Eleftheria terrae: one gene and its partner. The protein of the gene in region 1 binds, or shares a complex with, the protein of each later gene. Links are inferred from orthologs where the notes say so. Each region holds a gene or a part of one and is shown in the gene's direction. Other genes may lie near its edges. The genes, in order: pmbA and tldD.

Region 1 (3,129 bases):
CGGCATGACCTTGTCAGCCACCGCAAGGGTGGCTTCCGGTGTCACGTCGCGCAGCGCCGGGCCGGTGCCGCCGGTGGTCAGCACCAGGTCGCAGCGCTGCTGGTCCACCAGTTCGCGCAGGGTCGCGCTGATGGTGTCCTGCTCGTCCGGGATCAGGCGCGCCTCCCAGTGCACCGGGTTGCGCACCGCGCGGCCGATCCAGTCACGCAGGGCCGGGATGCCCTTGTCCTCGTACACGCCGCCGGACGCGCGGTCGCTGACCGAGACCACGCCGATGCGCACCGGGTCGAACTCACTCATCACCGTTGTCCTCCGCCAGGTGGGGCTTGATGAACTGGAACAGCTCCCGGTAGGCACGGCCGTTGCGCTGCTCGGGCGTGGCGGCCGCGTCCTTGCGGGCCGCACGCACCAGGCTGCGCAACTGCTGCATGTCGCTGCCCGGGTGTTCGGCCGCCCAGCGGGTGACCGCGTCGTCGCTGGCGACCAGTTCGGTGCGCCACAGCTCGGCCCGGTGCAAGGACAGCGTGTCCTTCGCCCGGCCCAGCTGCTGGGCCGCCACGGCTTCGCGGATCTGCTCGACATCGGCATGGCGCATCAGCTTGCCGATGTACTGCATCTGCCGGCGCAGGCCTTCGTGCGACCGGGTGCGCTTGTACTGCTGGACCGCGTCGCGCAGCGAGTCGGAAATCTCCAGCTGCGCCAGCCGGTCGTCGGTGAGCTGGGTCAGGGCCTCGCCCAGCGCCTGCAGCTCGTGCGAGTCCTTCTTGCGCTGGGTTTTGCTCGGCCGCGTGTCGAGGTCGTCTTCTGCGGGGTCGCGGGGCTCGGAATCGTGCTGCATGGAAAGGCCTGGCGGGGCACTCGCCCCGATGAACAACTGGGTGGGTATGATAAAGCGGCCGTTTATCCAAGGCCTGCCCGGCCAGAACCCGACCATGCCCAATACCGCTGCTTCTTCCCCCACCCGTGGCTTTGCCTATGCCCAGGACCAGTTCCGCGAGCTGGTCGAGGATGCCCTGGCCTTCGCACAAGCGCAGGGGGCGAGCGATGCGGCGGTGGAGGTGTCCGAGGGCGTCGGCCTGTCGGTCTCGGTCCGCAAGGGCGAGCTGGAGAATGTCGAGCGCAACCGGGACAAGTCGCTTGGCGTCACGGTCTACCTCGGCCAGCGACGCGGCAACGCGAGCACGTCCGACTTCTCGCGCGCCGCACTGGAGCAGACGGTGCGCGCGGCCTACGACATCGCCCGCTTCACCGCCGAAGATCCGGCCGCCGGCCTGCCGGACGAGGCGGACCTGGCCCTGGGCGAGGCCGCCGAGCGCGACCTCGACCTCTTCTATCCCTGGGACATCGATGCCGAAGCTGCGGCCGAGCTGGCCCGGCGCTGCGAAGCCGCCGCGCTGGAAACCGACCGCCGCATCACCAATTCCGAAGGCGCCGGCGTGTCGGCCCAGCAATCGCATTTCTTCGCCGGCAACACCCGCGGCTTCCGGGGCGGCTATGCCAGCTCCCGGCATTCGCTGTCGGTGGCGCCCATTGCCGGGCGCGGTGCCCAGATGCAGCGCGACGCCTGGTACACCTCGATGCGCGACCCGGCCGAGCTGGCCGCTGCCGAAGCGGTGGGCCGCTACGCCGCCGAGCGCGCGCTGTCGCGCCTGAAGTCGCGCAAGATCGCCACCTGCGAGTGCCCGGTGCTGTTCGAGTCCACGCTGGCCGTCGGCCTGCTGGGCAGCTTCGTGCAGGCCACCAGCGGCGGTGCCCTCTACCGCAAGGCGAGCTTCCTGAACGACAGCCTGGGCACCCGCGTGTTCCCCGAGCACGTCGACATCGCCGAGGACCCTCACATCCCCAAGGGCAAGGGCAGCGCGCCGTTCGACGACGAAGGCGTGGTCACCCGGGCCCGCCATGTCGTCAAGGGCGGGCAGGTCGAAGGCTACTTCCTGTCCAGCTACTCGGCGCGCAAGCTCGGCATGCGCACCACCGGGCATGCCGGCGGTTCGCAGAACCTGTCCATGACCAGCCGGCTCACCCAGCCGCAGGACGACCTCGACGCCATGCTGCGCAAGCTCGACCGCGGCCTGTTCGTGATCGAGCTGATGGGGCAGGGCGTCAACTACGTGACAGGCGACTATTCGCGCGGCGCGGCCGGTTTCTGGGTCGAGAACGGCCGCATTGCCTATCCGGTGCACGAGATCACCATCGCCGGCAACCTGCGGCAGATGTGGCAGGGCATCCAGGCCATCGGTGCCGACGCCTACACGATGGGCTCCAAGACCATCGGCTCGGTGCTGATCGACCGCATGAAGGTCGCCGGCTCCTGAGGCCGGTGGTCCGGCGATAGCACAGCCCGGCTGAACGCCCGCTGAGAAAAGCGGGGCTCTACGTAGTATTGCGAACAGGAATGCTCCCCGTGTTGCCGGGGGGCGCCGCTTCCTAGAATGGGTCGGCACCGGTGGCGGTATGCCGGCCGGGCTTGTGTGATCACTACGAGGATTCGAACATGGAGCGCCGTTCCTTCATTCGCAGCACCGGCATCGCCGGGGTGCTGGCAGCGGGTGCCGCCCCTGCCGTCGTGCAGGCCCAGGCCAATCTTCGCTGGCGTCTGGCTTCCAGTTTCCCGAAGGCGCTCGACACGATCTATGGCGGCGCCGAAGTCTTTGCGAAGAAGGTCGCGGAGCTGAGCGGCGGCAAGTTCAACATCTCGGTGCATGCCGGTGGCGAGCTGATGCCGCCCTTCGGCGTGGTCGACGGCGTGCAGAACGGCACCGTCGAGCTGGCCCATACCGCGCCCTACTATTTCTTCGGCAAGGACGACACCTTTGCCATCGGCGGGGCGATTCCCTTCGGCCTGAATTCGCGCCAGATGACGGCCTGGATGCAGGAAGGCAACGGCATGACGCTGATGCGCGAGTTCTACGCGCAGTTCAACATCATCAACTTCTCCTGCGGCAACACCGGGGCACAGATGGGCGGCTGGTTCCGCAAGGAGCTCAAGGGGCTGGCCGACGTGAAGGGGCTCAAGTTCCGTGTCGGCGGCTTCGCCGGCAAGGTCATCGAGCGCCTGGGCGGCGTGCCGCAGAACATCCCTGGCGGTGAGATCTACCAGGCGCTGGAGAAGGGCACGATCGACGCCGC
Region 2 (3,230 bases), 2.1 Mb from region 1 along the record:
CGACCTCGGCCTGATCCCCTGGCTGGTGGCTCGCACCGGTTTCTGCATCCATCCTCGTGACGGCCTCGCCGCGGTACCCAAGGTGGGCGGGACCAAGGACGTCAACCTCGCCAAGTTGCGCCGCCTGGCGCCCAGCCATGTGGTGGTCAATGTCGACGAGAACGAGCGCCCGACGGTGGACGCCCTGCGCGCCTTCGTGCCCAACGTGATCGTCACGCATCCCTGCGGCCCGCAGGACAATTTTGCGCTGTACCGGCAGATGGCCGACATCTTCGGTGAGCTGCCCGAGGTGCGCTCTCGGGCCGAAGCCCTGTGCGCTGCGTTGCAGCAGGCGCTGGACACGGTGGTCCCCCTGCCGCCCCGGAATGTCTTGTATTGCATCTGGCGGGAGCCTTGGATGACCGTCGCGCGCGACACCTATGTGTCGCGCATGCTGGCCTTGCTCGGCTGGCAGACGCTGCCCGCGCTGGACGGCGGGCCGAGCGGCGCTGCCCGCTATCCGGCCTTTGATTGGCGGGACGACTGGCTGGGCAGCGTGGACGAGGTGTTGTTGAGCAGCGAACCCTATCGCTTCGGGCCCGCCCATGTCGAAGAGGTGAAGGCCCGGCTCGCCGCCGAAGGCCGGCGAGCCGCGGTGCGACTGGTCGATGGCGAAATGCTCAGCTGGTATGGCAGCCGCGCCATCGAAGGCGTGCGCTACCTCCAGCGTTTGGCACGCGAGCCAGCCGGCTGAGGGGGCATACCGGCCGGATGCTGCCTGGGCCCTGCCGCAGCGACCGGCTGTCTCCCCTGCGCAGAGCGGGGTGTCGGCGCGGCGTGCACGCGCCAGGATCAGCGCCCTACAATGATTCGATGATCTCGCGCGAACCCACCCTCGAACGACTGGCGATTGCGAAGTCGCTGCTGCTGGACCCCTTTGGCCTCGACGAGGCCAAACTCGCGCAGGCCCTGCGCGTGATCGGCGAGCACCGCATCGACGATGCCGACCTCTACTTCCAGTACACCCGCAGCGAGGGCTGGAGCCTGGAAGAGGGCATCGTCAAATCGGGCAGCTTCGGCATCGACCAGGGCGTTGGTGTGCGGGCCGTGGCGGGCGAGAAGACCGCCTTTGCCTACTCCGACGACATTTCGCTCGACGCGCTGCTGGATGCCGCCCGCACGGTGCGTACCATTGCCGCGAGCGGGCAGAGCCGGCGGGTCAAGGTGGGGGGCCCGGCGCAGGTCGCTGGCAGCCGCACGCTGTATGGTCCGATGGATCCGATTGCCACCTTGGACAGCACGCAGAAGGTGGCCCTGCTCGAGCGCGTGGAGAAACTGGCCCGGGCCCGCGATCCGCGCATCGTGCAGGTCATGGCCGGCTTGATGGGCGAATACGATGTGGTGATGGTGGCGCGCGCCGACGGCACCCTGGCCGCCGATGTTCGCCCGCTGGTGCGCTTGTCGGTCACCGTGATCGCCGAACAGAACGGCCGTCGCGAGGTCGGCTCCGGCGGTGGCGGGGGGCGCTTCGGCCTTGGCTATTTCCATGATTCGGTGATCGAGTCCTATGTGGACGATGCGGTCAATGCGGCCTTGACGAACCTCGAGAGCCGGCCGGCCCCGGCTGGCGAGATGACGGTGGTGCTCGGCCCCGGCTGGCCCGGCGTGCTGCTGCACGAGGCGGTCGGCCATGGTCTCGAAGGCGACTTCAACCGCAAGGGTTCGAGCGCTTTTTCCGGCCGCATGGGCCAGCGGGTGGCAGCCAAAGGCGTGACCGTGCTGGATGACGGCACGCTGCCGGACCGCCGTGGCTCCTTGAACGTGGACGACGAAGGCAATGCCTCGCAGCGCAATGTGTTGATCGAGGACGGCATCCTGCGCGGCTACATCCAGGACGCGATGAACGCCCGTCTGATGAAGGTGAAGCCCACCGGTAACGGCCGGCGCGAGAGCTACGCCCACATCCCGATGCCCCGCATGACGAACACCTACATGCTTGCCGGGGACAAGACGCGCGATGAGATCGTCGCAAGCATCAAGAAGGGCCTGTACGCCACCAACTTCGGCGGCGGCCAGGTCGACATCACCAGTGGCAAGTTCGTCTTCTCGGCCAGCGAGGCCTACTGGGTCGAGAACGGCCGCATCCAGTATCCGGTGAAGGGGGCCACCATCATCGGCAACGGTCCCGATGCGCTCACACGGGTCAGCATGATCGGCAACGACCTGCAGTTGGACACGGGTGTGGGCACCTGCGGCAAGGAAGGGCAGAGCGTGCCGGTCGGGGTGGGCCAGCCGACCCTGCGCATCGACGGCCTCACCGTCGGCGGCACCGCCTGACCCGCGAGAGCTTGGGCCTGGCGCCAACGGTGCCGGGCCGGGAGTGAGAGCTTTCTCACGTCGGCCGCCGCTCGCTCGCGCACCTGCTTGCGAGCGGGTGCGCGACCGGCTACGCTGGCGCGACCACGCGTCATCGCGGCACGTGGATTGCCGATGTCTGACGATACCCCGCCGCCTCTTCCGCCTCGCATCCCGCCCGACCCGGCCGTGATCGAGCGCGCGGAGCGTATCAACTCCGACCTGATGAAGTTCGTGCGCCAGGTGCGCACGGCCACCGGACCGGTGCGGGCCAAGCTGCAGCAGGACATGCGGCAGCGGCTGGAGGCCGAGCGCTCGGTGCTGCTCGGTGGGCAGCAGGTCATTCCCGAAACGCTGCGGCACTATGCGGTGACCTTCACCGAGGTGCAGTGGCTGCTGGACGTCTGGATCGAGGCGACCGAGCGCAACAGCGACGACCTCGAGTTCCGTCGCGATTTCATCGACGTAGCGACCCGGATGCTGGGCGAGCTCGAAGTATTGCGCCAGCCCGACCCGGCCTTGGATCCACCGAGCCGCAAGCCCGGTTGGTGGGCAGCCATCACGCGGGGTCTGCGGCCGGCGTCGCCTGGCGGGGCGGCATCGCCCGGATTGCCGCCGATAGAGCCGGACATCCTGATCTGAGCTGCCGCAAAGATCCGGCAGTCCCCCGACGGAAGGGCTTGACGGCCTTTCGACATCGCGTGCTACATTACCGCCCATGTCTCGCGCTTACGCCTTCTTTTACTTTTGGTTCTCGCACCGCACCGGCGGAGGAGAGGCAAGCGCGTAACTGAAGACGAGCAAACCGAATCCAGAAAACCGCCGGGGCCCCCCGGCGGTTTTTTTTCGCCCGTCCGCCCTCGCAGCCCGCTCAAACCAGGAGAACACGACCCATG

The links.
Region 2: the proteins of pmbA (region 1) and tldD are in contact, whole or in part, in a solved structure (PDB 5NJ9), measured with the Escherichia coli proteins. The link is inferred for Eleftheria terrae from one-to-one orthologs.

Annotation. Positions count from the first base shown.
Region 1 is NZ_CP106951.1:1,415,849-1,418,977, reverse strand. What follows is about bases 309-3,123. They hold pmbA (metalloprotease PmbA), read left to right. Parts: upstream 309-932; coding sequence 933-2,315; downstream 2,316-3,123. Other genes in these bases: N7L95_RS06210 (TRAP transporter substrate-binding protein), read left to right, coding at 2,495-3,123; yjgA (ribosome biogenesis factor YjgA), read right to left, coding at 309-838. Also shown: mog (molybdopterin adenylyltransferase), read right to left, coding at 1-300; more of yjgA, read right to left, coding at 293-308; more of N7L95_RS06210, read left to right, coding at 3,124-3,129.
Region 2 is NZ_CP106951.1:3,511,031-3,514,260, forward strand. The notes cover bases 169-3,084. They hold tldD (metalloprotease TldD), read left to right. Parts: upstream 169-852; coding sequence 853-2,316; downstream 2,317-3,084. Other genes in these bases: N7L95_RS15550 (helical backbone metal receptor), read left to right, coding at 169-733; N7L95_RS15560 (hypothetical protein), read left to right, coding at 2,470-2,976. Also shown: more of N7L95_RS15550, read left to right, coding at 1-168; N7L95_RS15565 (3-deoxy-7-phosphoheptulonate synthase), read left to right, coding at 3,228-3,230. UniProt on the Escherichia coli protein: Metalloprotease involved in CcdA degradation. Suppresses the inhibitory activity of the carbon storage regulator (CsrA).